DNA from 3 places in the Alishewanella sp. BS5-314 genome. Region 1 is predicted to be linked to each of the others. Evidence: predicted binding sites of a transcription regulator. Region 1 holds the regulator's gene; each other region holds the start of a gene.
What was found. The regulator NrdR, encoded in region 1, represses ribonucleotide reductase genes. The targets are predictions, from matches to a motif close to AAACACNANATNTNGTGTTT.

Region 1 (7,414 bases):
GCATAAGTCGGTATTTTTACAGGGCCTGGAAATGCTGATCCTCGATGAAGCGGATCGGATGCTGGATCTGGGTTTCTTGCCACAACTGACCATCATTAATAAAGCCGCCGCTCACCGCTTACGGCAGACCTTGTTGTTTTCCGCCACGCTCGAGCATACCGACTTAGATGCGTTATCGCTGGCGCTGTTAATGAATCCGTTTCGGGTTAGTGTAAATAGCGGGCACGAGATACATAGTGATATCAGTCAGCGCTTTTATTTTGCCGATCATTTAACGCACAAAGAAGCGCTGCTAGCGAAGTTGTTACAGCAGGAAAGCCTGAAGCAATTGATTATCTTTACCGCAACCCGCGACGATGCCGGCCGGCTGGCCGAGTTTTGTCAGCAAGCCGGTTTGCCCGCTATCGGGCTAAGTGCGCGTTTAAATCAGGCACAGCGTAATAAAGTGATGCAGGATTTCGCCAGCGGCAAGTATCAGGTGTTGGTCACGACCGATTTGGCCTCGCGCGGCTTGGATCTGTTGCAAGTATCGCATGTCATTAACTTCGATTTGCCAAAACATCCGGAAGAATATGTACACCGCATAGGGCGTACCGGTCGTGCTGGTGCCAAGGGGACCGCAATCTCGCTGGTGGGGCCAAAGGATTGGTCAGCACTACAGAAAATAGAAGCCTTCTTGCGACGGCCAGCAGAATTCAGTGCCCTGGAGGGGTTGGCAGCACGCTTTAATGGTCAGCCGGTAGTTAAGGTGGCGCCGAAGAAAGCCGCGCAAACTAAGCTGACTAAACCAGGTGCTGGCAAGGCAGCACGGGTAGCGGCAAAACCTGCCGCCAGCCCAGCGGACACGGGCAAGCGTTTCTTTCAGGGCGGCGATGATGGCAGTGCACCGGTGCGGCGGAAAAAAATTCAGCCGGAGTGATTATTTTTTCAACATCTGCTGCTACACTCAAAAGGTGACATAGCAAAACTTGCCATGTCGCCGGTACGGCCTGTGCAGCAACGAAAGTTCTGCTCGCTCCGGTATTTATGTTGACCACAGCATCAGCGCCACTGATAATGCGGTTGAATATCTATCAGCTCGATTACCTGGCCGGTAATATTTAAGACGCCGGAGCTCCGGCAAACTTTTGTTTAAGTAAGAGAATGTTATGTCACAGTTAATTTCTGGTACAGTGAAGTGGTTCAACGAGGAAAAAGGTTTTGGTTTTATCGCCCGTGACGGCGGCAAAGACGTGTTTGTACACTTCCGCGCCATCAACGGCACTGGTCGTAAAACGCTGGTTGAAGGTCAGAAAGTAACTTTCGAAGTTACTGAAGGTCAAAAAGGCCCACAGGCTGAAAACGTCACTGTTACCGGTTAATTAGTCTCGTTTTTGTAAAAGAGCCGGCCTAGCGCCGGCTTTTTATTGCAGCCGACTTTATTGCCGGTTTAGTTGGCACTGCTGCTATGCTTTAAACCTGCAGGCTTAACCAGGCAGACAGACTGCACTATTATTAAATTCATTAGGATGCGTTAGCGCCACCTCAAATGGCAGACTTAACTGCTCTTCGCACTGTGTTTTAAAGCCCAATTGCAATCCCAGCAAGCGAATACCCTGATCCGCGCGTCTTTGCCAGGCCTGTGCTAACAGCTCGTTTAGTAAAACCGGATCCAGATGCTGGCTTTGCGTCTCGACTGTGGTCAGCCGAAAATCACTAAACTTTAATTTCACGCCGATTTTGGCCAGTAAATGCGCCTTGCCGCTTTGCTCGAGCCGGCATTGTAAATCCGGCAATAACTGTTGCAGCATCTGCTGGGCGTCAGTTAGCTGGTGTAAATCGCTGGCCAGGGTGCGCTCCACCGCAACCGATTTGCGCTCCCGGCTCGGTTGCACCTCCCGCAGATCGATACCCTGACAGCGCTCTAATAAACTGGCAGTTTGACTGCCGAACTCTTTGAGTAGGGCGCTTAGTAACGGCAGCGGCACTTCACCACCCGGCGGTACGATATCGCGGCAAAATTGCAATCCCAGCCTGGCCAGTTTCTCTGCTGCCTTAGGGCCGACACCGGGAATTTTGCGTAGTGGCAGAGCGGCAACAAAGTCAGCTACCTTAGCCGGCGTTAACACAAAAAGCCCATCCGGCTTATTTTCATCACTGGCAATTTTTGCCAGAAATTTATTTGGTGCCACCCCGGCGGAGACGGTCAGACCGGTTTCCGCGAACACGCTACGGCGGATATCTTCGGCAATCAGTGTCGCGCTGCCGGCAAAATGTGGGCTGGCACTGACATCAAGATAGGCTTCATCCAGGGATAAGGGTTCGACTAACGGCGTGTAGCGCAAAAAAATCTGGCGGATCTGCTTACTGACTGCCTGATATTTATCCATATTGCCGCGGACAAAAGTCAGCTGTGGGCAACGCTTTAACGCCTCATGACTGGACATCGCGGAGCGCACACCAAAGGCCCGCGCCGGATAATTACAGGTGGCGACAACACCCCGTTTACCGTCACTGCCGATGGCAAGCGGAATATCACGCAGCCGCGGATTATCGCGCATCTCCACGGCGGCGAAGAAGCAGTCCATATCCAGATGAATAATTTTCCGCGTCGAAGTCATCGTTACTTACAGCGCTGTATGAATAACCAGTAATGTAGCCGATGGTCGCGGCTTTGGCAACTTTGCTGCACATTTTTAGCCTGGTAAAAACGGCGCGGGTGGCAGATTTTGTTTTGCAGAAGTCTGGACGGCTGTTTTTTCGGTGCAACAATTTTTATTTCAGGGTAGAATAGCCGCCAGTTTTTCAGACTGTCGTTAACGTTAAGCGTGATAGCCGCGCCCAGGAGAAAGCATGTTAAAGCGTGATATGAATATTGCGGATTTTGATCCGGAATTATGGCAATCCATGGTTCAGGAAACTGAGCGGCAGGAGGCTCACATTGAGCTGATCGCGTCAGAAAACTATGCCAGCCCCCGGGTGCTGCAGGCGCAAGGTTCACAATTAACCAATAAATATGCTGAAGGTTATCCGCACAAACGTTACTACGGCGGCTGTGAATATGTGGATATCGCGGAAGATTTAGCCATTGCCCGCGCGAAAGAATTATTTGGTGCTGACTACGCCAACGTGCAACCGCACTCAGGTTCGCAGGCGAACTCTGCGGTATTCCTGGCCTTATTAAATGCTGGCGATACCATTCTGGGCATGAGTTTGGCCCATGGCGGTCACCTGACGCACGGTGCCACAGTAAGCGCCTCGGGTAAGCTCTATCACGCGGTACAGTACGGTCTGCATCCTGAAACCGGTGTGATTGATTATGATCAGGCTGAAGCCCTGGCCTTAGAGCACAAGCCGAAGCTGATTATTGCCGGCTTCTCGGCATACTCAGGTATTGTTGACTGGCAGCGCTTCCGTGAGATTGCGGATAAAGTCGGTGCCTACCTGATGGTGGATATGGCGCACGTTGCCGGTCTGGTGGCGGCGGGTCTGTATCCAAACCCGGTACCTATCGCCGATGTGGTGACCACCACCACCCATAAAACCCTGGCCGGCCCTCGTGGCGGTCTGATCCTGGCCCGGAAGAATGAAGCCATTGAGAAGAAACTGAATTCAGCAGTTTTCCCGGGCGGACAGGGTGGCCCGTTAATGCATGTCATCGCGGCGAAAGCGGTAGCCTTTAAAGAAGCGCTGCAGCCGGAATTTAAAGTTTATCAGCAGCAGGTGCTGGTAAACGCTAAAGCTATGTGTGCTGAGATGATCAGCCGTGGCTATAAGATCGTATCCGGTGGGACCGAGAACCATCTGTTCCTGATGGATCTGATTGATAAAGATATCACCGGTAAAGATGCCGATGCCTGGTTAGGGCAGGCGCATATTACGGTAAACAAGAACTCAGTACCGAACGACCCGCGTTCGCCATTTGTTACCAGCGGTCTGCGCATCGGTACTCCGGCCATTACCCGCCGTGGTTTTAAAGAAGCCGAAGCGCGTCTGGTTGCCAGCCTGATTTGTGATGTGCTGGATAGCCGTGGTGACGAGGCGGTAATTGCCAGGGTACGGGCTCAGGTGGCTGAAGTCTGTGGCCGCTTCCCGGTTTATGCCTAAGGCATAACTCGTGCTATGCTGTGATGGCCGCTAATGCGGCCATTCTTTTATGCAAAGCGCCGGCTAAACAGGCTGTTAGCGCCTTGTCCTGAACAGTTAGCTAGGGGGTAAAAGGTCAGTATGTATTGTCCCTTTTGTAATGCCGATGATACCAAGGTCATTGACTCGCGTCTGGTCGCCGATGGTCATCAGGTACGCCGTCGTCGCGAGTGCCTGGCTTGCCACGAACGCTTTACTACCTTTGAAGCGGCAGAGCTGGTGATGCCACGAATTATTAAACGTGACGGCTCCCGCGAACCCTTTAATGAAGATAAGTTACGCAGCGGTTTATTACGCTCGCTGGAAAAGCGGCCGGTGGCCACCGAACAAATTGAGCAACTGATTAATAAAATTAAATCCCAGCTCCGGGCTACCGGTGAACGTGAAGTCGCCAGTAATTTGCTGGGAAATCTGATTATGGATGAGCTGGTGAAAGTTGATAAAGTTGCTTATGTGCGCTTTGCCTCGGTGTACCGCTCCTTTAAAGATATCCGCGAATTTGGTGAAGAAATTGCCCGTCTCGGAGAGCAATAAGGTGAGTTTTAGTCAGGCCGATTATGCTTTTATGCGCCGCGCGCTGGCGCTGGCAGCACAGGGCCGTTTTACTACTGATCCCAACCCCAATGTGGGGGCGCTGGTGGTTAAAGATGGCCAGGTGCTCGGCGAAGGCTTTCATCAGCAAGCCGGCGGCCCACATGCTGAAGTCTTTGCCTTGCAACAAGCCGGTAGCGCCGCCCTGGGTTCGACCTGTTATGTGACGCTGGAGCCCTGTGCCCACTATGGTCGCACACCACCTTGTGCGGAAGCCCTGGTAAAAGCCGGTGTCGCCCGGGTGGTGATTGCCATGCTGGATCCGAATCCGCTGGTCGCCGGTAAGGGCGTCGCCATATTGCAACAAGCTGGCATTAGCGTTGCACACGGTTTATTAACTGAGGAAGCCAGAGCGCTTAATCCGGGTTTTTTAAGCCGGATGGAGCGGCAGCGGCCTTATCTGTATCTGAAACTGGCGGCCAGTCTGGATGGGCGTACTGCCCTGGCGAATGGCCAGAGTCAATGGCTAACCAGTGACGCCGCACGCGCTGACGTGCAGCTATGGCGGGCGCAGGTTAGCGCGATTTTATCCACTGCCAGTACTGTACTCGCCGATGCGGCACGTTTAACGGTACGGCAAAGTAGCGATGCCGCTGCAGAGCCGGCAGCCTTGATCCGGCCGCTCACCGATGGCAGTTTACGCCAGCCACTGCGGGTGATTCTGGACCGGCAGCAGCGGTTAAGCGGCAACGAGCCGCTATTCAATGAAGGTGGTCCGGTGCTGCTGTGTTATGCCGCTGACGCCGCGCCACGTAAGTTAGCCGTGACAAGGGTAACAGTGGAACAACTGCCACTGGCGCTAAGTGCTGACGGTCAGTTGGACCTGGCTCAGCTGCTAACTTTACTCGCAGCGCGACAGATTAATAGTCTGTGGACGGAAGCCGGCGCGATATTAGCGGGCAGTTTGCTAAAAGCTGGCTTAGTCGATGAATTACTGCTGTATCAGGCCCCACTGCTGCTGGGCGAGCAGGGCCGGCCGCTGGCGGTACTGGGTGATTTTCAGCAACTGGCGCAGACGCCAAAACTGGCGTTTAATGAGGTCATTAGTCTGGGGCCGGACCTGCGCCTGCGCGCCCGCCTTAGCGAGGAATAAGATGTTTACCGGTATTATTGAAGCCACTGGCACCCTTAGCCGGCTTAGCCCTAAGGGCGGCGATCTGAGTGTCACCATCCAGAGCAGTAGTCTGGATTTTAGCGACGTCAAATTGGGTGACAGTATCGCGACGAATGGCGTCTGTCTGACGGTCACTGCGCTGGGTAGCCAGTCATTTAGTGCCGACTTGTCGGCTGAAACCTTAGCCCTGACCCGCTTTGGTGAATATAAGGTCGGGCAGTTGCTGAATCTGGAGAAGGCACTGCTGGCAACCGGGCGTCTCGGCGGGCATCTGGTAAGTGGTCATGTCGATGGGGTGACGTCCTTGCTGGCTATGGAACAAAGCGCCCGTGCCTGGCAACTGTGGTTTGCGCTGCCGGCAGAACTGGCGCCCTTTATTGCCCACAAAGGCTCGGTGACTATCGATGGCATTAGTTTGACCGTAAATGAAGTACTGACTGACCGTTTTCGCTTAACCATAGTGCCGCATACGGCAGCACAAACTACCTTACTGACCTTGCAAAAAGGTAGTCGGGTGCATATAGAGGTGGATCTGTTAGCCCGCTATATCCAGCGGCTGTTAACCACACCGGTTGCGGCGCCTAAGGGCGGTGTTGATTTGGCGTTGCTGGCGCAGCGCGGCTTTTTATAAGAAGGTTAGTTATGCAACTGAATACCCCCGCTGAAATTATTGAAGATATCCGTCAGGGCAAGATGGTGATCCTAATGGATGATGAAGATCGTGAGAATGAAGGCGATCTGGTGATGGCGGCCGAATATGTCACGCCGGAAGCCATTAACTTTATGGCCAAATATGGCCGCGGTCTGATTTGTTTAACCCTGACCAAAAAGCGCTGCAAGCAGCTTAATCTGGCGTTAATGGTTGATGCCAACAAATCGCCGTTTTCGACCAATTTTACCGTATCGATTGAAGCCGCCGAAGGCGTTACCACCGGTATTTCGGCAGCCGATCGCGCCCGCACTGTGAAAGCGGCGGTCGCACGTGATGCCAGTCCGGCAGATATCGTGCAGCCCGGCCATATTTTTCCGTTAATGGCGCAGGACGGCGGTGTGCTGGTGCGGGCGGGTCATACCGAAGCCGGCTGTGACTTAGCGCGTCTGGCTGGTTTGGAACCGGCCGCCGTGATTGTCGAGATCCTGAATGATGACGGTACCATGGCGCGGCGCCCGGATCTGGAAGTCTTTGCCAAGCAACATGATATTAAGATTGGCACCATTGCCGATCTGATTGAATACCGTAATCTGAATGAAACTACCATCGAAAAGGTGGCAACCTGCCAGCTGCCAACGGAGATGGGTGAGTTTGAACTGGTGACCTTTAAAGATACTATCGATAATCAGCTGCATTTTGCGCTGGTGAAAGGGGAAATCCAGCCAGAACAACCAACCTTGGTGCGGGTACATTTACACAACACCTTCAGTGATTTATTACTGAGCAACCGTGGCGCTAACCTGAGTTTCCCATTGCATACCGCCATGCAGCGTATTGCTGATGAGGGCGGGGTGCTGGTGCTACTGGGTAAGCACGAGTCGACTGACGAGCTGGTGCAAATGGTGCAGAATTTCCAGGCCGAAGATAAAGGT
Region 2 (7,414 bases), on a different contig from region 1:
TGGCACACTTAAACCTGTTTGCCTTTGGGATCTACCCCTATATTGCCATCGCCATTATGGTGATTGGCAGCTGGATCCGTTACGACCGCGAACAATACAGCTGGAAAACCAGCTCATCCCAGCTGTTGGAAAGCAAACAACTGCGTAAAGGCAGTATTGCTTTTCATATCGGTATTCTGGGGATCTTTTTAGGTCACTTTGCCGGCCTGCTGCTACCAAAAGAGCTTTGGTATCTGTTTGGTATTACCAGCTCAATGAAGCAAATGATCGCTATCGTTGCCGGTGGTATCTTTGGCCTGATCTGTTTCTACGGCCTGACTATCCTGATTAAACGCCGGCTGTTTAACCCACGCATCCGAGCTACCAGTAACCCGATGGATATCGCTATCCTGCTGTTACTGTACGCGCAATTAATCCTGGGCTTACTGTCTATCTTTGTCTCGATGGGGCATTTGGACGGTACTGAAATGCTGAAATTAATGGCTTGGGCACAAAACACTGTCACCTTTAATTCCGTTGCCGCGGCAGAGTCAATTAGCAGCGTGCATTGGATCTTTAAGCTGCATGTGTTCCTTGGCTTAAGCTTGTTTGTAGTATTCCCGTTCAGCCGCTTAGTGCATATGTTAAGTGTGCCGGTACAGTATATGCGCCGGCAGCACCAGATAGTGCGGCAGCGGTTTGTGCGGTAAAGGTGGGATGGTTTAATCGTGTTTGCGGCAGTGCTTGCGACCATTCATCCGGTGGTAAGCACTCCGTACAACTTTGCCGGGGCACGCCGTAAATACATCCCTGTAGGCTCCCCTTTCGCATCCATGCGAAAGACGTCCCCGGCCAAAGTGTACTGCGCGCTGACCACCTCGTTTCAGACTGAGGTTAAGTTCGCCAACAGTATTTGGCTTCCGAGGTTAATATGATTCAAGTAAATAACATCCCAATTAGCGAAGCCGCCATTATGGCGGAAATGCAGTACCATCCGGCAGACAGCAAACGTACGGCGATGTTAAAAGCCGCCGAGTCGCTGGTGATTGGCGAACTGCTGCGCCAGCGTGCGACCGCGCTGGGGCTGGAAATCAGCACCGAAAATAATGTGGTTACCGAAAATAACTATCTGGATGCGTTACTGGCGCACGAGGTGGTGATCCCCACGGCCACAGATGCCGAATGTGAGCAGTATTACAAACTGAATCCGCAACGCTTTACCAGCTCACCGCTGTTAGAGGTACGGCATATCCTGTTGGCCGCGGCGCCGGAAGATGATGCTGCCCGGGTTGAAGCTAAAACCCTATCGGAGATACTGATCCAACAGTTGCACCAAGGCACACCCTTTGTCGAGGCCGCCCGCACCTACTCGGCCTGCCCGTCGAAAGAAACTGGCGGCAGTCTTGGACAAATCAGTCGTGGTCAGACCGTGCCGGAGTTTGAGCGGCAGATTTTTAGTGCTGAACCCGGTTTAATGCCGCAGGGCGTCGAAAGTCGGTATGGGGTGCATGTGGTCGAAGTGATGCGTAAGGTACCAGGTCAACCCCTGCCTTATAGCGCCGTTAAGCAAAAAATTGCCGATTACTTAAATGAAAAGGTAAGGCGTAAAGCCATTGCCCAGTACATTCATCAACTGATCGTTCAGGCCAACATTGATGGCTATGACTTCCAGTTATCTGACTCACCACTGATGCAGTAACAGGCATTCCTGGCTCCACAACCAGCATCCGTGCTGGTCTCTCCGCGCCGCCACTGGTGTTCAGCTGGCGGTTTTTTCTTACCGGAATACGGCCTGGTTTAAGTGCAAACCGTTAATTAGCGTCTGGGTAGATATGCATAGGCATCGCGCAGAATGCGATCGCGCTGGCGATCAAAGCGGTCATGCTCGCGTTCCACTTTTACCGCAAATTTGTCGTAAGCCCGATCCACCTTGCGCTGAAATTTCTCCCGCTCTTTATGATGTGGCCGGCCTTTCCCTTTGCGGGTATCGTGCCGGTATTCACGGGCCAGTTTGTCCAGCTCCCGATCCAGCTCACGCTCATAACTGGCCAGTTTACGCTGATGCTCAGCCGCTAAACGACGTAGTTGCTGACGGGTACGATCGTCAAGACGTGGTGGGGCATGCCGGATTTCATAATGCCGGCTATAACCCTGGTACACCGGATCAATCCGCGCCACCCTTAACAACTCGTCTGCCGCCCGTTGCAGCGTAAAGGCGACCACATCCTGTGCCACCTGCTCGACCGGATCATAGCGCTGCTGATGCGCACTCAGCGGCCAGGCCGTTAAGGTTAATAGGGTGGCAATTACCAAGCTTTTATTGATACCTGTTTTCATAGCAGGCTCCATTTCTGGCTAAACACCTGTTGATTGTGGCCCACCGGCCTTAACCGACGCTGAAGCAATTTCCCCTGTACCACCGATGGGGTAACAACTGCTGTAATGACGCGACCTGGCAAGCCAGCCTGGCGGTTACAGTTAGCAAAATTTGATCTGGATCAACCTTTCACCGCGCTAAGCATCTAAGCTAAACCACAATATCTAGTGATAATTAACAATACCAACACAAGATAGAGGGTTTTATGCTGTATTACACCGCTGAACAAGTTGTCTGGCAAGAAGTACCCGGCGAAGTGTCGCTGGCATACACCTTCAGTGGCTGCCAGCTGGGCTGTAAAGGTTGCCATAGCGCCGATAGCTGGGATCCCAAACAAGGACGCCCCCTTAGCCCGGAGCATTTTCAGCAACGTTTGCAGGATTATCAGGGGTTGATTAGCTGTGTGCTGTTTTTAGGCGGCGAATGGGCAGCGCCAGCATTACTAAAACTGCTGACGCTGAGTAAAACCGCAGGCTTAAAACGCTGCCTCTATACCGGGCTGGAACTGGCTGAGCTAAGCCCATCCATCCGCAGTGAGCTGACTTTTGTGAAAACCGGGCGCTGGTTTGCCGCGCGCGGCGGTTTGCAAAGCCCAACCACCAATCAAAGATTTATCGATTTGCGAACAGGCCAGTGTCTGAATTCGCACTTTCAACAACGCAACTAACACAATGCAAGAGGGAATGGCTATGGCGGCGCTTAACACCGAACAACTACAAAAGAAACTGAGTTTTATTGAGCAATATTTACTGGCACCTAATGCTGCCGATGGTTCGAAACTGGATGCCAATGCCAATGTCACCCAGAAAAATATTGCGACCCTGGAGGCTGAGCTGATGAAAGATCAGTTTATTCAGGTTAATCGCGCTCTGGTCAGCAATAAGATCCGCGAATTATTTGATGCTAAGCTGGCGAAGGAGTATCTGCGCCAAATTGAGCAACATGAAATTTATGTGCATGACGAAACCAGCCTGAAGCCCTATTGTGTATCGGTTACCATGTATCCGTTCTTACGCGATGGTCTGACGAAACTGGGGGGCGAGTCGCAGGCTCCGAAACATCTGGAGTCCTTTTGCGGCTGCTTTGTTAACTTTGTATTCGCCGTGTCCAGTCAGTTTGCCGGCGCTGTGGCCACGGTCGAGTTTCTGACCTATTTTGATTATTTTGCCCGTAAAGATTATGGCGATAATTATCTGCAAACCCATCGCAAACAAATCGAAAACCATCTGCAGCATGTGGTATATGCACTAAATCAGCCGGCAGCAGCACGCGGTTATCAGAGTGTATTCTGGAATATCTCAGTGTATGACCAGCACTATTTTGCCAGCATGTTTGGCAACTTTGTGTTTCCGGACTTTGCAAAACCAGAATGGTCTTCGGTGTCAGCGTTACAGCAATTTTTCCTAAGCTGGTTTAATCAAGAGCGCGAGAAAACTATCCTCACCTTCCCGGTGGTCACCGTCGCCATGCTGACTGAGAACGGCCGCTGCAAAGATCAGCTGTTCGCGATCGACATCGCCCGCGAAATGGCAGCCGGGAATTCGTTTTTTATTTATCAGTCTGATAATGCCGACTCACTGGCAAGCTGCTGCCGGCTGCGTAGTGAAATCAGCGATAATACCTTTTCTTATTCGTTAGGCGCTGGCGGAGTAGCGACCGGCTCCATTAATGTGATTACTCTCAATATGAACCGGCTGGTCCAGGATGGCCGTGATTTAGCAACAGAGGTCAGCAAAATCCATAAATATCAGGTTGCCTACCGCAAACTCCTGGAAGAGTATAAAGCGGCCGGCTTGCTCACCGTATACAATGCCGGCTTTATCAGCCTGGATAAACAATTTCTGACCATTGGCATTAACGGCATGGTTGAAGCCGCCGAATCCCAGGGCCTAAGCGCTGGCAATAATGCCGCCTATATCAACTTTGTGCAGCAACAGCTAAAAGTGATTTTTGAGGCTAATAAGGCGGCAAAAGCCGAATACGGTTATCTGTTTAATACCGAGTTTGTGCCAGCGGAAAATCTGGGGGTAAAGAACGCTAAGTGGGATCGCGAAGATGGCTATGTTGTGCCGCGTGATTGCTATAACTCCTATTTTTACGTGGTAGAAGACGAGCAAAGCAACACGCTGGACAAGTTTCAACTACATGGCCGTCAGCTCTTGGATTATCTGGATGGTGGCTCAGCGCTGCACCTGAACCTGGAAGAAAAGCTGGATCTGCAGGGCTATCTGCAACTGCTGAATATTGCTGCTCATACCGGCTGTAATTATTTTTGTGTTAACGTCAAAATCACTATCTGTAATCAGTGTGACGCCATAGATAAGCGCACTCTATGCCGCTGTACCCAATGTGGTAGTCAGGATATTGATTACGGCACCCGGGTCATTGGCTATTTAAAACGTATCTCCGCCTTTAGCGCCGGCCGCCGGCAAGAACATAGCCTGCGGCATTATCACCGCCAGGCCAGTACCCGCTTACAGAAAACCGGTTAAGGCGTTCCTGGCCCCTTGCGCAATTAAGCGGAGGCGGTTTGGGGGCTTGCTGGCCCCCTTTTTTCTTAGCTTAGCTACTACTGTGGAGGCATAGCGCGCAGGCCTTACCCACCGTAAACTGCTTTATCAGTCCCAGCGGAAGCGCAATGAGTAACAAACCCAAGCTGCAAACCGCCATGCAGCAGCTGATTAGCGAAGTTAAAGCCACCCTGCCGCTCTACGAACCGGCAACCTATGTTTGCGGCATTACCAATAGCGATTGTCAGGGCTGTCCGAAGAAAATGCTGGAACTGGTCGATTCTGAACTCTGCTTTTGGGAAAGCGCGCTAAAACAAGGTCGCATCCCTAAGTTTGATGAATTGCGCCGCTTTGGCAAGCTATGCCAAAGCGTGCATCGTAATTTGGTGCGAAATAGAATCCTACCCACTGCTTTATAGGTGAAAGGTACCCACTTTCGTTCGATGCAAAGTAGGCTACCCCATCAGAGGTAAGGCGCCCCCTCCTTTGCCGGATAGCGGCACTGCCCCACTGTTGTTAGCATAGCGACCAGATCATCCGCTTGGAGCCAACAGCATGAATATTCAGTCATACCAGGACTTACTGCAGGCCGCAGCAATGCAACCCGAGCCACAACGGCTGTTATTTGTGTTTGCTAAAGCTGAACTGCCTAATGGCTATACCGATAGCCAAAAACAAAACTTTGAGCAGGGTCAGGGCGGCGCTCTGGCGCCGGTACTCTGTGTCGATAAATTACCGGAAGAGGTTAGCGCCTTTCAGCAATTGGTAACTGAATCGGCTCACACCGGCATCGACTGGGATATCGCCTTTGTCTCGGCCATGGGTGGCCGTGGCGGCTTTCCGCCGAATAGCGACGAGGCCGTACAGCCATTACAAATGATGATGCAGAAAATTCAGGGCGGCATGATTGCCGACTTTCTGACCTTTGATAAAAATGGCGACCTGGTGGCACTGTATTAGCGAATAGCTCAGCGCTGCGGTCGGCCTTTGCCCGGCTGGCGCACACTACAGAGTAAAGAGTCATTCATGCACTCGCCATGCTGCGCGGAATCTTAACCTTAAAGCAACTGCCCACGCCGGGCGTACTCTGCACCTCTAATAGCCCTTTGTGTTTTTCCACAATACTGCGCGACAAGGCTAGCCCAAGGCCAGTTCCCTGATCTTTAGGCTTAGTCGTATAGAAAGGCTGAAAAATTTGCTCCAATTGCTCTGGAGCTATGCCGGGCCCGGTATCGGCAACACTAAACCACACCCACTGCGCATCGCAGCCGGTGCTGATAGTAATAATGCCACGCTCAACAATTGCCTGGGCGGCATTCAAAAGCAAATTAAGCAATACCTGATTTAGCTGTGATGGAATACAAAATACCAGCGGCAATTCGGCAAACTGCTTCACCACTTCAACCTTATATTTGATTTCATTGGCAACGATATTCAGAGTACTCTGGATCCCCTGATGCAGATCGGCCATGACAAACTCAGCCTGATCGATATGCGAAAAGTCTTTTAAATCGCGGATAATTTCAATTACCCGCAGCAACCCCTGCTCGGATTGCTGCAATAGCTTTGGCAAATCTTCACAGATATAGTCGAAATCAAACTGGCTTTTTAGCAGCTGACTTTGCGCCGGCGGCAACAGAGCACTTAAACGCTGCACCAGAAGAGTCAGGCTGTTGGTATACTCCTTTAGTACCGATAAATTAGAAGCCACATAGCCGATTGGATTATTGATTTCATGCGCCACTCCCGCCGCCAGTTGGCCAATAGAAGCCAGCTTTTCTGAGCGCACCAATTGCTCGGTAAGCTCAGCCAGCTGCTGCTTTAATAAAGTAATATCCTGCTCTGCCACTTTGCCTGCTCCGCTACTCACCAGCACTCTGCAAGTGCTGCTCACGATAGCGCCGGAACGCGGCAGCAATCTCCGTTTTTAACTCGTCATCCTGCCAGGGTTTGGTCATAAACTTATAGATAGCCCCGCGGTTAATTGCTTCGGTAACCGAACGTAAATCGGTATAACCAGAGAGTACAATACGCACGGTATCCGGATACATTTCTTTGACCCGGCTTAAAAACTCAGTGCCATTCATCTCGGGCATCCGCTGGTCCGAAATAATCACCTGCACCTGATGTATTGCCAGCAATTCCAGGGCTTCTGCGGCACTGCTGCAACTCAATACCAGATAGGGCTCTTTGCGCAGCAACCGTTTTAGCGAGTGCAAAATATTTTCTTCATCATCAACCAGCAACAAGGTTTGTTGCGTTGCAGCAGTATTATGACTCACCGGGGCATAGCGGATCAGAAACTGTTCTAACTGCGGCCCCGGCATTGGCCGGGCAAAGTAGTAACCTTGTAGCTCGTCGCATAAACTTTTGGCCAGGAAGCTGGCCTGGGCTTCGGTTTCAACGCCTTCTGCTACTACCCTGACGCCCAGCTGATGCGCCATAGCAATGATGGCGCGGCTGATGGCGGCATCGCGCTGATCTGTTACTAGCTCGCGAATAAAGCTGCGGTCAATCTTCAGTTTATTAATCGGTAGCCGCTTTAGAT
Region 3 (7,414 bases), 770 kb from region 1:
TGGGCTTGTTGTTCCGTCAGGAAGTACTGGCCGTCGCGGATGCCAAAATGTTCTTCCAGCCATTCCGGACGCGCTGCGTCCTGACCGGCACGTTCCAGCATGGCGCTGACGCCACCCAGCTCCCAGCCGCGCTCAACTAAGCCGGCTTTGGCGTCTGCCGGGCTGGCTGAGGTTTTAATCAGTTCGATAATGGCATCGATATTGGCCAGCGCAACGGCTAAACCTTCTAAGATATGGGCACGTTCGCGGGCTTTACGCAGGTCGAATACCGTACGGCGGGTCACCACTTCGCGTCGATGCAGAATAAAGTATTCCAGCATCTCTTTCAGGCTTAACAGCTTTGGCTGGCCATTGGCCAAGGCCACCATATTAATGCCAAATACCGTTTGCATCTGGGTATTGGCATATAACTGGTTCAGCATCACGTCTGAGGACTCGCCGCGTTTTAGCTCAATCACAATCCGCATGCCGTCTTTGTCAGACTCATCACGTAACGCTGAGATACCTTCAATGCGTTTTTCTTTTACCAGCTCGGCAATTTTTTCAATCAGCCGCGCTTTATTTACCTGATACGGAATTTCATTAACGATAATGGCTTCGCGACCGGTCTTCTCGTCGGTTTCCAACGTGGTTTTGGCGCGGATATACACCTTGCCCCGGCCGGTACGGTAGGCTTCTTCAATACCTTTACGGCCATTGATAATGGCCGCAGTCGGGAAATCCGGGCCCGGAATATGTTGCATCAGTTCGTGCAATTCAATATCCGGATTCGCAATCAGTGCCAGACAGCCATCAATAATTTCATTCAGGTTATGCGGCGGAATATTGGTTGCCATACCTACGGCAATACCGGATGAGCCGTTAATCAGCAGGTTCGGTACCTTGGTCGGTAATACGGCGGGAATTTGTTCGGTGCCGTCGTAGTTCGGCACAAAATCTACGGTTTCTTTGTCCAGATCGGCTAACAGCTCATGGGCAATGCGGGCCATTCTGACTTCGGTATAACGCATGGCGGCGGCAGAGTCGCCGTCAATCGAACCAAAGTTACCCTGACCGTCCACCAGCATATACCGCAGCGAAAACGGCTGAGCCATCCGCACGATAGTATCGTATACCGCACTGTCACCATGGGGGTGGTATTTACCGATAACGTCACCGACGACACGGGCGGATTTTTTGTAGGCCTTGTTCCAGTCGTTACCCAGTTCCTTCATGGCAAACAACACGCGGCGGTGCACTGGCTTCAGACCATCCCTGACATCGGGTAAGGCCCGGCCAACGATTACGCTCATGGCATAATCGAGGTAGGAATTTTTTAATTCCTCTTCGATATTTATTGGAACTATTTCTCTGGCCAGATCTGTCATAAAACGTTATTTTCCCTTAAATCAGATAGATAACTCGCTTTTCTTGCCTTTGTTTAGCGCGAGACAACGCCGGATTCTATCACAGAAATATTACCTTGCCATGCCTGTTTGCACCGCCTGCTCGAATTGCCGCCGTTGCCAGCACCGGCTAAGGCTTTATAATGCGCGAAAACAATCAGGTAGTGACTATGAACAGCCCCGATAACTTCGATAAAAACAGTAACGTCGATCAGAATGAAATCAGTAAGTTTAATGAGATTGCTGCCCGTTGGTGGGATCCGGAAGGTGAGTTTAAACCACTACATTTATTAAATCCGACCCGCTTAGGTTATATCAGTGATCAACTCGGTGGTCTGTTTGGCCGCAACACTCTCGACGTCGGCTGTGGCGGTGGCATCCTGGCCGAGAGTATGGCGCGCGCCGGCGCAAAGGTAACTGGTATTGATATGGCGCCGGATGGCCTGAATGTCGCCCGCCTGCATGCCCTGGAAGCCGGAGTGAATATTGATTATCAGCAAAGCACCGCAGAAGACTTTGCCGAGCGCCACGCCGGCGAATTTGAACTGGTGACCTGTATGGAAATGCTGGAACATGTGCCGGATCCGGCATCGGTGGTGCGCGCCTGCGCCGAACTGGCCGCACCCGGTGCTACTCTGGTGTTCTCGACCATTAACAAAACCGCCAAGGCGTACCTGTTTGCCATAGTCGGCGCTGAGTATCTGTTAAAGCTGGTGCCGCGCGGTACCCATCAGTTTGATAAGTTTATCCGCCCCTCAGTACTGATGCGCTATATCGAAGACGCCGGTTTGGAATTAGTGGATGCCACTGGTCTGCATTTTAACCCTCTCAATAACAGCTTTAAGCTTGGTGCCGGTTTGGATGTCAACTACTTCGTGGTAGCGCGTAAGCCACTCTGATGGTCAAGCAGCTGGGGACCGTGATACACCCTGGCTGCTAAATAACCGCTTAAACTAAAAATGACGCTTTATAGAACAAATAAATCCAAGCAAAAAAATCTATAAAAAAGCTTGCCTCTGACCGGTGCATCCGGGCACACTGAGCTCAAGGTTAGTGGCTGCTAACCGGCAAAAAAACTGCACAAAAAAGCCGCTTTTTCCTCGCTTGCAAATTCCTGCAATACACACTATCTTGTGATCGTCTTTTGAAATACACCCATATGTTGTGTAAATCGTCAGCAACCCGGGTGTATTGATAGCCGTGCGCTAAACCCGATTCATTTATTATTAAAAGAAATGGAATACTTCAGCGATGACTCAAACTCTTTTTGTGACTAAGCGCGATGGTCGGCGCGAACCTCTGGATTTAGATAAAATTCACCGCGTCATTGACTGGGCGGCCGAGGGGTTAAAAAACGTGTCGGTGTCGCAGGTGGAACTGAAATCCCATATTCAGTTCTATGATGGCATCAAGTCGTCCGATATTCATGAAACCATTATCAAGGCCGCTGCCGATCTGATCTCAAAAGAGACCCCGGATTACCAGTATATGGCGGCCCGGCTGGCAGTATTCCATCTACGCAAAAAAGCCTACGGTCAGTTCGAACCACCCCACCTGTATGACCAGGTGGTGAAGATGGTCGAAGCCAAACGCTACGATATGCATATTCTGGCTGATTACAGCCGCGAAGAGCTGGATATCCTGAATAGCTATATCGACCATAGCCGCGATCTGAATTTCAGTTATGCTGCCGTTAAGCAGCTGGAAGGTAAATATCTGGTACAAAACCGGGTAACCGGTGAGATTTATGAAAGCGCCCAGTTCCTCTACATGCTGGTTGCCGCCTGTTTATTTGCCAATTACCCGAAAAGCACGCGGTTGGACTATGTACGCCGCTTCTATGATGCGACGTCGCTGTTTAAGATTTCACTGCCCACACCTATTATGTCCGGTGTACGTACTCCAACCCGTCAGTTCAGCTCCTGCGTACTGATTGAGTGCGGTGATAGCCTGGATTCGATCAATGCCACCTCCAGTGCCATTGTAAAATACGTGTCGCAGCGCGCCGGTATTGGTATTAACGCGGGTCGTATTCGTGCTCTGGGTAGCCCAATCCGTAACGGTGAAGCCTTCCATACTGGCTGTATCCCGTTTTATAAGCATTTCCAGACCGCAGTAAAAAGCTGCTCGCAAGGCGGTGTGCGTGGTGGTGCCGCCACCCTGTTCTACCCCTTATGGCATCTGGAAGTGGAATCGCTGCTGGTACTGAAAAATAACCGTGGTGTGGAAGAGAACCGGGTGCGGCATCTGGACTATGGCGTGCAGTTTAACCGCCTGATGTATCAGCGCCTGATTAAAGATGACTATATCACCTTATTCAGCCCGTCTGATGTGCCGGGGCTGTATGATGCTTTCTTTGAAGATCAGGAAAAGTTTGAAGCCTTATATGTGAAGTATGAAGCTGACAGCAAGATCCGTAAAAAGCGCATTAAGGCAGTCGAACTCTTTACCTTATTTATGCAGGAGCGCGCCAGTACCGGCCGCATTTACCTGCAAAACGTCGATCACTGCAATACGCACAGCCCGTTCAACCCGGCGCTGGCACCGGTACGGCAAAGCAACCTGTGTCTGGAAATTGCGCTGCCGACCAAACCGCTGGAGCATGTTAACGATCCAAACGGTGAGATCGCGCTCTGCACACTGTCAGCCTTTAACCTCGGCGCCATTGAACAGCTGGACGAGTTTGAACCGCTGGCGGATTTAGCGGTGCGGGCACTGGATAGTCTGCTTGATTATCAGGACTACCCTATTCCGGCCGCACAATCCGGCTCCATGGCGCGCCGTACCTTGGGCATTGGTGTCATTAACTATGCCTACTACCTGGCGAAAAATGGCGTGAAATACTCGGACGGCTCGGCCAATGCCCTGACCCACCGTACCTTCGAAGCAATGCAGTATTATCTGCTGAAAGCCTCGGTGAAACTGGCGCAGGAGCAAGGCCCTTGTCCGAAGTTTAACGAGACCACTTATGCGCAGGGTATTCTGCCGATTGATACCTATAAAAAGGATCTGGATAAGGTTTGTGCTGAAGCCTTACAACTGGATTGGGAGCAGCTGCGTAAAGATATTCAGCAGTATGGCCTGCGTAACTCAACGTTGTCTGCGCTGATGCCATCTGAGACCTCATCGCAGATCTCGAATGCGACTAATGGTATCGAGCCGCCGCGTGGCCATATCAGCGTCAAGGCCAGTAAAGACGGTATCTTAAAGCAGGTTGTGCCAGAGTATGAGCGCTTAAAAGATCAGTACGAGCTGCTGTGGGATATTCCATCCAACGATGGTTATCTGACGCTGGTGGCCATTATGCAGAAATTTATCGACCAGACCATTTCGGCTAACACCAACTATGATCCGGCCAAGTTCGAAGGCGGTAAAGTACCGATGAAGATCCTGCTGAAAGATCTGCTTACCGCTTATAAGCTGGGTGTGAAGACAATGTATTATCACAACACCCGTGATGGCGCTTCAGATATCCAGGATGATATCAAGCCCGCAGCAGAAGACGACGGCTGCGCCGGTGGCGCCTGTAAGATCTAATGCAGTGAAGAGCGGCCCGGCCGCTCTTTTTTAGTAAGTTTTTGTCAGATTCTCAGGATTAAAATCAGCATGGCGTACACCACCTTTAACCGCAATATCAATGACCAGCTCAAGGAACCGATGTTCTTTGGTAATGCCGTAAACGTTTCCCGTTATGACCAGCAAAAGTATCCGATTTTTGAAAAGCTGATCGAAAAGCAGCTGAGCTTTTTCTGGCGGCCGGAAGAGATTGACGTCAGTAAAGATCGGATTGATTTCCAGCAATTACCTGAGCATGAAAAACATATCTTTATCAGCAATCTGAAATACCAGACGCTGCTGGACTCGGTACAGGGCCGCTCGCCTAACGTCGCCCTGTTGCCAATAGTGTCTATTCCGGAGCTGGAAACCTGGATTGAAACCTGGGCCTTTAGTGAAACCATTCACAGCCGCAGCTACACCCATATTATCCGTAATATCAGTGCTGAACCGCATAAGATCTTCGACGATATTATGCTGAACGAGCGGATTTTAGAGCGAGCAGTTGATGTTACCCGTTACTATGACGATCTGATTGATGGCATTAATCTGTATCAGCGTTGTGGTGAAGGCACTCATCAAATTAATGGTAAGACCGAGCAGATCACCTTGCGTGAGCTGAAAAAGCGGCTTTACCTGTGCTTAATGTCGGTAAACGTATTAGAAGCGATCCGCTTTTATGTCAGCTTTGCCTGCAGTTTTGCTTTTGCTGAGCGTGAACTGATGGAAGGGAATGCCAAGATTATCCGGCTGATTGCCCGCGATGAAGCGCTGCACCTTACCGGCACTCAGCATATGCTGAATATTCTGGCCAGCGGTGATGATGATCCGGAAATGGCGGAGATTGCCAAAGAGTGCGAAGAGGAATCTTACGCCATCTTTATGCGCGCGGCGGAGCAGGAAAAGGACTGGGCAGCCTATCTGTTTAAAGATGGTTCGATGATTGGTCTGAACAAAGATATTCTGTGTCAGTATGTCGAGTTTATTACCAATAGCCGGATGCAGGCTGTCGGCTTAAAACCACGCTTTGCCACCACGCAAAACCCCATTCCGTGGATCAACACCTGGCTGGTATCCGACAATGTGCAGGTGGCACCGCAGGAATCGGAGATCAGCTCCTATCTGGTAGGTCAGATTGATAACGAAGTCGATACCGCCGACTTTGGTGATTTTGATCTGTAACGCCGATGCCGCAGGTTCGCATTAATGGCGAGGTGGTCGTCAACTTCGATGGCTCCTCGCCTAACCTGCTACAGTTTCTGGAGCAACAACAGCAGGCCGTTAACTATCAGTGCCGCGAGGGCTTTTGCGGCGCTTGTCGCTGTAAACTGTTAAGCGGACAAGTTAGCTACCTGCAAGAGCCGCTGGCCTTTGTCCGCCGTGGCGAATTCTTGCCATGTTGCAGTATTCCACAGACCGATATCGAGCTGGAAATTCCGAAATAAATGGTATTTTTGCTTAAGTTAAAGCAAAATTAGCGCCGGATTTTGGCTGCTTTAGACGGTTGTTGATGAAAGCTCTTGTTCTGTCGTTGATGTTAACGCTACCGCTGCCGGCACTCGCCAACAGCGATTATCAGTCTTTATTTGCTCAGGCGCGTTATACCGAGTTATTACAACGCATGGAGCAAGATCCGGCTGCCCGGCGCGATCCGCAGCTGATGCTGCTGATGGTACGCTCGCTGATCCAGCAACAGTTCCGCGAAGAAGCCAGTACGCTGTTAAATCAATTGATTGAAGAATTCCCGGAGCACAGTGCCCTGCTGACGCAGGCGGCACTGAACAAAATCGCGCTGGCGAATAGTGGCAATATCTTTAACGCCCGTAAAAGAGCAACCGATGGTCTTGAGCTGCTGCAAAAAGCCATCAGCCTGGATCCGGAAAACTATCTGGCACAGCAAGCGCTGATTAACTTTTATCAGGTCGCTCCTGCCACTGCCGGTGGTAGCAAGCCTTTAGCAGCTGAACTTGCCGAGCAGTTATTTGCGAAAAATCCGGTGCAGGGCACCCTTGCCCGGGCTGGTATTGCTGTGGCTGAGGGCCGGTTGAGTGATGCGCAAGCGCTGCTTGATGCCCAGTTACTGCAGACACCGGATAACACTGAACTCTTACTACGCAAAGGTGCCGTCTTAACCCAGCAAAGCGCCTTTCTGGTAGCACAACAAACCTATTTACAGCTGTTACCGTTGCTTAGCGATCCGGTAAGCCAGCAGAATGTACATTTCCAGTTAGGGCGGCTGGCCGTGTTTACCGAGCGCTACCAGCTGGAGGGGATCCATGCGCTGGAAAGCTATCTGTCATTCTATGATAATAGCCAGCAACCCCGTCTGCCGCGCGCCCGATTACGTTTAGCGCAGTTATACCTCGCTCAGGGTGATATTGTCCGTGCCAGAGCGCTGTATCAGCAAATTGCCAGGGTGGTGCTGGATGAAGCCGACTTTATCGAAGCCAGAGCGCAATTAGCAACACAGCTGG

Region 2: the regulator NrdR is predicted to act here: its motif matches at 2,510-2,529, upstream of nrdG (anaerobic ribonucleoside-triphosphate reductase activating protein).
Region 3: the regulator NrdR is predicted to act here: its motif matches at 2,536-2,555, upstream of nrdA (class 1a ribonucleoside-diphosphate reductase subunit alpha).

Annotation. Positions count from the first base shown of each region.
Region 1 is NZ_JACEHJ010000002.1:1,608,003-1,615,416, reverse strand. Features, by position in the region: gene H1D31_RS11910 (DEAD/DEAH box helicase) at 1-919, shown strand, start outside; gene H1D31_RS11905 (cold-shock protein) at 1,149-1,361, shown strand; gene dinB (DNA polymerase IV) at 1,467-2,600, opposite strand; gene glyA (serine hydroxymethyltransferase) at 2,833-4,086, shown strand; gene nrdR (transcriptional regulator NrdR) at 4,207-4,659, shown strand; gene ribD (bifunctional diaminohydroxyphosphoribosylaminopyrimidine deaminase/5-amino-6-(5-phosphoribosylamino)uracil reductase RibD) at 4,661-5,809, shown strand; gene H1D31_RS11880 (riboflavin synthase) at 5,811-6,461, shown strand; gene ribBA (bifunctional 3,4-dihydroxy-2-butanone-4-phosphate synthase/GTP cyclohydrolase II) at 6,473-7,414, shown strand, end outside.
Region 2 is NZ_JACEHJ010000001.1:603,662-611,075, forward strand. Features, by position in the region: gene narI (respiratory nitrate reductase subunit gamma) at 1-689, shown strand, start outside; gene H1D31_RS02790 (peptidylprolyl isomerase) at 911-1,678, shown strand; gene H1D31_RS02795 (hypothetical protein) at 1,795-2,316, opposite strand; gene nrdG (anaerobic ribonucleoside-triphosphate reductase activating protein) at 2,562-3,023, shown strand; gene nrdD (anaerobic ribonucleoside-triphosphate reductase) at 3,046-4,848, shown strand; gene H1D31_RS02810 (hypothetical protein) at 4,995-5,285, shown strand; gene H1D31_RS02815 (ribonucleotide reductase subunit alpha) at 5,422-5,826, shown strand; gene H1D31_RS02820 (ATP-binding protein) at 5,891-6,736, opposite strand; gene H1D31_RS02825 (EAL domain-containing protein) at 6,729-7,414, opposite strand, start outside.
Region 3 is NZ_JACEHJ010000002.1:834,468-841,881, forward strand. Features, by position in the region: gene gyrA (DNA topoisomerase (ATP-hydrolyzing) subunit A) at 1-1,367, opposite strand, end outside; gene ubiG (bifunctional 2-polyprenyl-6-hydroxyphenol methylase/3-demethylubiquinol 3-O-methyltransferase UbiG) at 1,556-2,284, shown strand; gene nrdA (class 1a ribonucleoside-diphosphate reductase subunit alpha) at 2,637-4,922, shown strand; gene nrdB (class Ia ribonucleoside-diphosphate reductase subunit beta) at 4,992-6,122, shown strand; gene yfaE (class I ribonucleotide reductase maintenance protein YfaE) at 6,128-6,385, shown strand; gene H1D31_RS08460 (tetratricopeptide repeat protein) at 6,451-7,414, shown strand, end outside.